DNA from 3 places in the Rhizobium changzhiense genome. Region 3 is predicted to be linked to each of the others. Evidence: predicted binding sites of a transcription regulator. Region 3 holds the regulator's gene; each other region holds the start of a gene.
What was found. Region 3 encodes PhoB, which activates phosphate uptake and scavenging genes when phosphate is short. Its sites were predicted from a motif close to TGTCATNNANCTGTCAT; they were not measured.
Positions count from the first base shown of each region.

Region 1: a site for PhoB is predicted at 1,877-1,893, ahead of G9X68_RS21030 (BtaA family protein). Genes of this name have one in related genera too.
Region 2: a site for PhoB is predicted at 1,901-1,917, ahead of G9X68_RS25450 (acid phosphatase). Genes of this name have one in related genera too.

Region 1 covers NZ_JABFCQ010000004.1:181,174-184,448, reverse strand. The annotation lists gene G9X68_RS21035 (methyltransferase domain-containing protein) at 1-591, opposite strand, end outside; gene G9X68_RS21030 (BtaA family protein) at 588-1,832, opposite strand; gene G9X68_RS21025 (serine hydrolase domain-containing protein) at 2,026-3,275, shown strand, end outside.
Region 2 covers NZ_JABFCQ010000006.1:20,085-23,359, forward strand. The annotation lists gene G9X68_RS25440 (ArsR/SmtB family transcription factor) at 1-154, opposite strand, end outside; gene G9X68_RS32225 (hypothetical protein) at 311-436, opposite strand; gene G9X68_RS25445 (cytochrome-c peroxidase) at 559-1,848, opposite strand; gene G9X68_RS25450 (acid phosphatase) at 2,047-3,275, shown strand, end outside.
Region 3 covers NZ_JABFCQ010000001.1:1,303,731-1,307,005, forward strand. The annotation lists gene G9X68_RS06515 (aspartate aminotransferase family protein) at 1-130, opposite strand, end outside; gene G9X68_RS06520 (GcrA family cell cycle regulator) at 550-1,083, shown strand; gene phoB (phosphate regulon transcriptional regulator PhoB) at 1,330-2,013, opposite strand; gene phoU (phosphate signaling complex protein PhoU) at 2,146-2,859, opposite strand; gene pstB (phosphate ABC transporter ATP-binding protein PstB) at 2,904-3,275, opposite strand, start outside.

The DNA of each region.
Region 1 (3,275 bases), on a different contig from region 3:
GGCTTGCGCTTCCAGGACCTCGCGCAGATCGGGACGCGGCGTGACGTGGAATTTCGCAAGCCAGGACTGCAGCATGCGCCGGAACCAGCCCGGCAAGCCTTCCTGCTGGCCAAAATCGACGATGTGCAGCTGGCCGCCGGGATTGAGGGCGGCGATCGATGCATCGACGGCGCACTCCCAGTCCGGGATCATCGACAGGGCATAGGAAATCAGGATGCGATCGAAGCCGCTGACGCCGAATTCTCGCGGTGTGAACGCCGTGGCGTCGGCGACGCGGAATTCCGGGATCGTCGCCTTGGTGGCGAAGGTCTTGCGCGCCGAAATCAGCATTTCCTGGGAAATGTCGAGGCCGAACAGCTTGGCGGTCGGGAAATGCCGGTGGGCGAAGGCCATGTTGCGCCCGGTGCCGCAGCCGACTTCAAGCAGAGTGCCGCCCTCGGGAACGTCGAGATTACGGATCGTGCTGTCGCGGCCGAGAAGATAATATTTGCGGGTGAGATCGTAGATATGGCGTTGATAGCGGTACATGCCATCCATCAGGCTGGCATGTTCATCGTCCTTTGCTGCCATATCGGTATCGACCTTGCTCACGCCTTCTTCCCGTAAATGTGGAAGCCGCCGTAGATTGCCGAGCGATCGAGCGCGGTCAGATCACGCGACTTCTCCTCGAAGTAATCCCACTGGTCGCGGATCACCGGAGCCAGTCGGCCTTCGATGATGCTCTTTTCTGCGGCGGTGCGGAAGATCACGCGGGCGCCTTCGCGCGCCGTGCGGGTAATCTCCCTCCAGACGTCGTTCAGCTGCTCGTCCGTCATCCAGTCCTGTGCGTCGAGCAGGATATAGCGATCGCGCGAGGCGGCCGGCTCGCGGGCGAGAAGCTCGGTGAAGCTTGCGTGGTGGACATTGACGCGGTCGACATTGGCGCGGATCACTTGATAGTGCTCCGACTTCAGATAGGTCGGCAGCGGGCCTTCCGCTTCGGTGCCGTAGCGGCGGCCGAAGGCCTGCCAGGCAAAATAGTTGTCGCTCATCGGGAAATGACAGGCGAGCTTTTCCAGGCGGTGCTTCAGCACCGGCGCGATCGAATGATCGGCGGCAAGGCTTGCGAGTTCGTCATATTGCTGCGGCGGAATGCCGAGGCCGAAGAGCGAGCTCTTGCGGCCGGTGATCCAGCGCACGACCGGCTTTTCGAAGAGCGGCGCGATCTGCTCGTCGAAGAATTGGCGCTGCTCGCGGATCGAGCGGGTCTTGGTCATCTCGCGTAGCTTGACGCCATGCAGGCGGGCAAGAAGGTGGGCGGCGCCGATGAAGCGGCCGAGCAGGCCCGTCTCGTAAATGTTGCGGTCGAAGACGGTGACGCGGCGACGGCCGAACTTGCGGCCGTTCCAGTAGCTGCGGGTCGCCTCATCGAGGTTGGCGGCAAGATGCTGGTCGTAGGCGCGGCTGTTCGACTTCTCGTTCGGCATTGCCAGGAAGCGGACGAGATCCGCATGGCCGGGAAGGTGCTTGAAGGCGGCAAGCTTCAGGCGGTTCAGCGCGATGTGGTGCGGGTTAAGATCGACGACGTCGATCGAGGCCGGCGCCTTGGAGAGATAGGCGAGCATATTGCAGCCGCCGGAGCCGATGGTGACGATGCGATGGTTTGGCTTCAGCTCCATCGCCTGCATGTCGAGATCCGGATCCTCCCAGATCTGCGGATAGACGAGGCCGGAGAAGAGAAGGCCGAAGAGACGCTCGGAAAAGCCATCCTTCGAAAAAGCCTTGTGGCGGAGAAGGGCGTCTTTGAGTTTCCGGTTCTTGCGGAAGCCGGCATCCGGTGCAAATTCTGACATGAGTCTGTCACCTTTTTAGCGTTCAGGGCGTGTAGCGCGCCACTGCTACAGTTTGATGACGTGGGCTGTGGGCGCGCGCCGTTCGAAAACATCAAGCTCCTCGGAAAGTGATCGAGGCGACCGATCTTCTTTGCGCCGCCCCCTTTCCGGCAGACTGAATTCCTGCTTCTCTCCGGGCATTCGGAGGAATGCCATGCGACTTGTCCTGCGTATCTTGAAGGCGCTTGCTCTCCTTCTCGTTCTCTTCGTCGTTGCCGGCGCAGCCTGGTTGTTCGTCAGTCCGCCGGAGCTCCTGCGTGTCGGGGACGGCTATGCCGCCAAGATTGTCTGTTCCAACGTCTTCATCGCCGGCCGCAACGCCGAGGACGTGCTGGAGGACGATGTGCAGGCCCCGGGAAACCCGCTGCTGCGGCTTGTGCGCGTCAGTGTCGACCGTGACAATGGCCGAGTGACGGCTCGCTTCATGGGGCTGTTTGCATCGAGTTATGCGCTCTATCGCGGCGGGCTCGGCTGCACGAGTGTGCCGGATGGCGATTTCGAGGCGGCGGCGAATGCCGTCCCCTTCGACGCGCCGGCCAAGATGGAAACCAACCCTGCGTTATGGCCGCAGGGCGAGGGCGTCGGCGATCCCGACACGAAGATTGCCGCTGTGCTGGCCGATGCCGAGCTTGCCGGCCCGGCCATGCGGGCGGTCGTGGTGGTGCGGGATGGTCGCATCGTCGGCGAAGCCTATGCCCCCGGATTCTCGGCGAAGACGCCGCTGATTGGTTGGTCGATGACGAAGACGGTGAATGCGGCGATCCTCGGCCGGCTGATGCTCGGCGGCAAGATCTCCTTCGACGATGATAACCTGCTGGCGCAGTGGAAGAACGATGCGCGTGCCAAGATCAAGGTTTCCGATCTGCTCGGCATGGAGAGCGGCCTTGCCTTCAACGAGAACTATGGCGACGTCGCCGATGTGACGCGCATGCTCTATCTCGATCCCGACATGGTATCGCTGCCGGCCAATGCGCCGATGGAGGCAGCACCCGGCCAGCGCTTCCGCTATTCGAGCGGCACGGCCATGCTGCTCTCGCGCATCTGGATGGACAGGGTCGGCAATGCCCAGGCAGCCTTTTCCTATCCGCACGATGCGTTGTTCTCGCCGCTCGGCATGACGAGCGCCGTGTTCGAACTCGATGCGCGCGGCACGTTCGCCGGAAGCTCGTATCTTTATGCGACGGCGCATGACTGGGCGCGCTTCGGGCAGTTCCTGCTGCAGGATGGCGTGTGGAACGGCCAGCGTCTGTTGCCGGAGGGTTTCGTCGGCGCCATGCGTACCCCGACGGCGGCTTCGAACGGGCGGTATTCGCAGGGCCAGGCCTGGCTGGCTCCCGGCCGCGGCTCGAGCGCTGGGGCCGGGCTGCCTGAGGATGCGTTCTGGCTGACGGGGCACGACGGGCA
Region 2 (3,275 bases), on a different contig from region 3:
GAGGCAGCGAAAGAGCACGCGCGATGTCGTTGATATTCATCGGCCCTTTGGCGCAAAGCAGCTTGAGCATCTCCAGCCGCGCCGGCGCCGAAAGCGCGCGTATCGCATCATTATTCTCGCCGGCGGCAATCGTCAAAAACGAACGTTCCATCATTCCCCCAGTATTTCCGATGGAATGATGTATATCGGAAATTATGATACATCAAGTGGGAATGCTTCGACTGTTTGTAAGATAGCGGCTTGGTTTCAAGCCGCCATGAATGAACGTGAAGCCCTTCCGACTTCCGATATGACGTTGGTATCGGGAACGTTACGCGTCAAAGTTCGGCGCGTCTCGGATCGGCTGGCGGGGCGGAATTTCGAGCTCAATTCCCCCGACCGATCGCAAGCGGGCGCGAATGGCATCGGCGAGATTCGTGATCGTTATGCTGGCCATCGCTACCTCCATTCATCGATGACGCATATAAATCACCGATTGCATATTCTCCAGCGATGACCGAGATGCGTTTCCGTCCTCAGCCTGGCAGGTCCACAACAAGAGTGGTCCGCCGGCCCGGGTCAATGCCCGCTCGCCTCCGGCTGCAAATCGGCATCCGTCAGCGTTCCGAGAAAGGCGACGATGTCGTCGATCTCGGGGTCGTTGAGGGCAGGCGCGTCGCCCGGCTTCCTGCCGAAAGGCGGATCCTGGTTGAGATTGTCCCAATAGACCTGCGGCAGGTCGTCATATTTCCGGACCGTGCCGTCTGGATTCTTTGGATACCAACGGCCGGGATCGCTGTCGCGCGTCGCATAGAAGGAGACGACGTCGCGCAGCGAGTGGAAATAGCCGTTGTGGAAGAAGCTCTGCTTCAGCGCGACATTGCGCAGCGTCGGGGTGCGGAACAGGCCGCAATAGTCGCTGCGTCCGGCAAAGTCGGTGCGCTGCGGGCCGCAAAGACCGAGATCATGATAGTTGGGATCGCTGTTGGCTGGGATCGCCATGTTGCGCGGTGCGGCAAGCCCGAGGAAGCCGAAATCGGAAAATTGCGGCGGCTCGCCGTCATTGGCGGGCTCGCTCAGATGACAGCTCGAACAGTTGCCCTTGGCCGGATCCTCGAACAGCTGTCGTCCGTGCAGCTCCTGTGCCGTCAGTGTCGCCTTGCCGGCGAGAAAGGCATCGTAGCGGCTGGAATAGGGATAGAAATCCGGGCCGCTCTGTTCGAAGGTGGCGAGCGCCTCAGCGGCGGCATCAAAGGCATCCTTAGGATTGTCGAACACCGTTTCGCCGAAGGCCGCCTTGATGTCGCCGGCATAGGCGGCCTTGCGCAGCTTCGCCACCACCTCGGCCGCATCCTTGTTGCCCATCTCGAAGGGCGAGAGCAGCGGGATTTTTGCCTGATCGGCGCCGTGATCGACCCGGCCGTCCCAGGTCAGGCCGCCCGTCGGGCCATTGTCGACACTTTCGTCGCCCTCGTCTTCGGAATCGTAATAATGCTCGGTGAAAGCAGGCACCGATTGCAAATAGCGTAGCGTTGGAACGGCGCGCAACCCCGGCTGGTCCCCATGTTCGCCGCCCATTTCCACCGGCATGGCCGATGCCGGGCCGAAGGCGTGACTGGGATCGTGGCAGGACGCGCAGGCCTGGAGCCCCGAGGCCGACAGCGAGGTATCGAAGAATATCTTGCGGCCGAGCGCGCCGAGCGTTTCGGCCCGGGCGAAGGCCTGAGTGCGCGACATCGGTCCAGGATGCAGGCCGGCGGCGGTCGCCGCGCTGCTTTGCCGCAGGGGAAAAATGGCAAGAGCAAGCGCCATGGCACCCATGCCGACGGCCAGGCCGGAGCGCACAAGCCAGATGATCTTCGTCGTCATGATAAGGATTCCAATAAGTTGGCGCTGGTTTCCGTGATAATCGAACCTGCTTGCAACAAATTGATGACGGCGATCCTCCTGCGGCATCACGGCAACCCCTGATGTCACAAAGTTGATAGAAGGCCGCAATAGCGTCGATGTGCCCCCGAGCGTTCTCCGCTCCCTCTAGCCAACGCCCCCTAGCCATGAGGTACCCACGTGAAAAGACTGAAACTCCTCCATTCGATCTGTCTCGCCGGATCGGCCATCGTGCCGGTTGCGGTGTCGACGGCAGCCCATGCGGCGCCCGCCGGTTACGACAAGATCGACAATGTCGTCGTCATCTATGCCGAAAACCGCAGCTTCGATAATCTTTACGGTGGCTTTCCCGGCGCCGATGGGCTCTCGAACGTCACTGCCGATCGCGCACGTCAGCTCGATCGCGACGGCCAGCCGCTGTCAGAATTGCCGCCGGCCTGGGGCGGGCTTACCGCCAAGGGTGTCTCGCCTGCCGTCACCGAGGCACAGTCGGCCCATCTCGCCAACGCCTCCTTCGCGATCGACGATCCCAACGGCTTCGCCCAGGCGCCTTCTGTCATCACCCGCGATCTCTGGCATCGCTTCTACCAGGAGCAGATGCAGATCGACGGCGGCAAGAATGACAAGTTCGTCGCCTGGGCCGATTCCGGCAGCCTGGTCATGGGCCATTACGACGGCTCCATCCTGCCGATGTGGCAGGTCGCCAAGAAATACGTGATTGCCGACAACTTCTTTCAGGGCGCCTTCGGCGGTTCGTTCCTCAACCACTTCGCGCTGATCTGCGCCTGCACGCCCTATTATCCCGACGCCGACAAGAGCCCGGCCAAGCCCACCATCGCCAAGGTCGATGCGGACGGTACTTCGCTGACCGTAGCGGAGAATGCCCCGAAGTTGGCGCTGGACGGCGCACCGAAATTCGTCTCCGACGGCAACCTGACCCCTGATTTCTACGCCGTCAACACCATGCAGCCGCCCTATCAGCCAAGCGCCAATCCGCCGGCCAAGGACGGCGACCCGGCCTATGCCGATCCGGCGGCGGCAACGACGCTGCCGCCGCAGCACGAAATCACCATCGGCGACCTCCTGTCGCTGAAGGGTGTCAGCTGGGCCTGGTATAGCGGCGCCTGGCAGGCAGTCCTGGACGGCAAGAATGCCACCCCCGTGCCGAACTTCCAGTTCCATCACCAGCCTTTCAACTATTTCGCCAATTTTGCGCCCGGCACGCCGGCGCGCGCCGAGCATCTGAAAGACGGCGGCCTTGGCGGCGAAGCCTTCCTCAAGGATATCGACGATGGCAAGCTGCCGGCGGTTTCCTTCTACAAGCCGCAGGGCAACCTCAACGAACATGGCGGTTATGCCGATGTCTCGAGCGGCGACCAGCATCTTGCCGATATCGTCTCCCATCTCGA
Region 3 (3,275 bases):
TGACGGCGACGCCGGCGCCGAAATCGAGATATCGCTCGCCGCTTTCGGTGATCAGCCACACGCCCTCGCCTCGCTCGAACCGCAGCGGGGCACGAGAATAGGTGTCATAAAGCGGCGTGGCTTCAGCCATTGCGCGATCTCCATCAAAGTTGCCGGGCAATGACTCCGGCTAAGGAAACAGGCCCGAGAAATTAAAAATGCCGCCTTGCGGCGGCGACTGGCACTATTTCCTTTTCGCGCTGCAATGTCAACAAAACTGCGCCCTTAGCCTATGCAGCAAGGGTGTACAGCGGCATTCTCAGTCTTCAACAGGCATTATTGCAGAAATGACACGCAGAGGCAGCAAGTTGGGGAAAACTACGAATTCGATTCATCCGGATTCATGCGACTCTTGTCACGGAGTCAGCCTCACACTAGGTTAAAGATCAATTACTAGACTGCATGCGGCGGAACTAGTCACCAAAATTGATCAAGCGTTTCTTGTTTCGGAGCTCCCGGGACAACGGTGAGGGATTCTGCCATCACCAACGCAAAAGGTGGAGACAGGGCATGAACTGGACAGACGAGCGGGTCGAGAAACTCAAGAAGCTTTGGGCCGAAGGACTGAGCGCCAGCCAGATCGCTGCGCAACTCGGCGGGGTCAGCAGAAACGCGGTCATCGGCAAAGTGCACCGGCTAAGCCTTCCGGGCCGCGCCAAGGCCGGCGGCACCAACACCGCGGCGCGAACGCCGAAACGCAATACATCGGCGCCGCGCGCGCCGAACTACGCCTCCCGGATCACCACCCGCACCGTTACCCGCCAGCAGGGCGCGACGATGCTGAAGGAAGAGATCGAGATCGAAACGATCGAGGAAATGGAATACGTGCCGAGAGGCAATGTGGTGGTGCCGATTTCGCGCCGCCTCGGCCTGACGGAACTGACCGAGCGCACCTGCAAGTGGCCGGTCGGCGATCCGCTGAAGGACGACTTCCACTTCTGCGGCTGCGAGTCCCCCGACAATTCGCCCTATTGCAGCTATCACCAGAAGCTTGCCTACCAGCCGGTCAACGAACGCCGCCGGGCGGCAGCGCGGGCAAGCTGAACGCGGGCAGCCATCGTCAGAATGTAGAAACGGGCCGAGTGGCCCGTTTTCTTATGCGCGGATGGAAGCTCAGGCTTCCCTCCGTCATGCTCGGCCTTGTGCCGAGCATCTGATCACCTCAACTACTTGAGGGAAAACCGTTTATTTTCAGTTGCTTAATTTGGCGTGCGCAGATCCTCGGCACAAGGCCGAGGATGACGTCGCGGGCTTTGCCAGGGCTTTGTCAGCAGGCTCAGATGGAAGCCCTCAGGCTTCCATCGAATAACCGGCGCCGCGGACGGTGCGGATAACGTCCTGCATGTTGGAAAAATTCAGCGCCTTGCGCAGGCGGCCGACATGGACGTCGACGGTGCGCTCGTCGACATAGATATCGTGGCCCCAGACGCCGTCGAGAAGCTGCGAGCGGGAGAAGACCCGGCCCGGCGACGACATCAGGAATTCCAGCAGGCGGAATTCGGTGGGGCCAAGGCGGACTTCGCGGGTCTTGCGATGGACGCGATGGGTCTCGCGGTCGAGCTCGATGTCACCGCATTTCAGCACCGTCGACAACACCTCGGGACGGGCACGGCGCAGCATTGCCTTGACGCGGGCAACGAGCTCGGGGGTCGAGAAGGGCTTGACGACATAATCGTCAGCACCCGTCGACAATCCGCGGACGCGCTCGCTTTCCTCGCCGCGCGCCGTCAGCATGATGATCGGCAGGCGCTCGGTTTCCGGCCGCATACGCAGGCGCCGGCAGAGCTCGATGCCGGAGACGCCCGGCAGCATCCAATCGAGGATGAGAAGATCGGGCGTGCGCTCCTGAAGCCTCATTTCGGCTTCGTCGCCACGAAGGATGGTATCGACCTCGAAGCCTTCCGCTTCGAGATTATAGCGAAGAAGCACGCTGAGGGCTTCCTCGTCTTCAACAACTGCAACTCTCGGGATCATGCGTCTCGATCTCCTCGCGCATGATCCTTAAACCAGGGTGATTTAAGCAATGCATCCTGCGCAAATTCAGAAATTGGCTGCGACCTCTTTGCGCGCCCGGACGGGCGCGCACGCAATTGACTGGTGTGGGCGCTATTCGGTGACCGCGCCGACGGTGTTGGCGCTGTCGTCCTTCGGACGATCGCCTTCCGGCTGCGCACCTGTCGCCATGTAAAAAATCGTCTCGGCGATGTTGGTGGCATGGTCGCCGATGCGCTCGATATTCTTGGCGCAGAAGAGAAGATGCGTGCAGCTGGTGATGTTGCGCGGATCTTCCATCATATAGGTCAGGAGTTCGCGGAACAGCGATGTGTACATCGCGTCGATCTCGTTGTCGCGTTCACGGATCGCATTCGCCTTGTCGGCTGAACGATTGGTGTAGACGTCGAGCACTTCCTTGAGCTGGACGAGCGCCAGTTCGGACAGATGCTCGAGGCCGCGGGCAAGCTTGCGGGGAACGCCGGTGCTTTGGACGGCGATGACGCGCTTGGCCGTGTTCTTGCCGAGGTCGCCGACACGTTCGAGGTCGGCGGCGATGCGGATCGAACCCATGATTTCACGCAGGTCCGAGGCCATCGGCTGACGGCGGGCGATCGTGACGATCGCCTTATCGCCGATTTCGCGTTCGGCGTGATCGAGGATCACATCGTCAGAGATGACCTTCTGCGCCAGCGCGGTATCGCCGTTGACCAGCGCCCGCACGGATTCGCCGACCATCTGCTCGGCCAGGCCGCCCATTTCGGAAATCCGCCTGGACAGGAACTTCAAATCATCATCATAGGCAGAAAAAATATGTGTCGATGCCATGGGGCTTTATCCTCGAATAACGGGAAGGCTTGGTGTCGCCAAAATCAGCCGAAGCGACCCATGATGTAGTCCTGGGTGCGCGGATCGTCGGGATTGGTGAACATCTTGTCGGTGTCGTTCTCCTCGACGAGATTGCCGAGGTGGAACATGGCGGTGCGCTGCGAGACGCGCGCGGCCTGCTGCATGGAGTGGGTGACGATGACGATCGTGTAGTTCTCGCGCAGCTCGTGGATCAGTTCCTCGACCTTGGCGGTGGCGATCGGGTCGAGCGCCGAGCAGGGTTCGTCCATCAGGATGACTTCCGGGCTGACGGCGACGGCGCGCGCAATGCAGAGGCGCTGCTGCTGGCCGCCCGAGAGACCCGTCCCGGATTCGTGCACGCGGTCCTTGACCTCGTTCCAGAGGCCGGCGCGCTG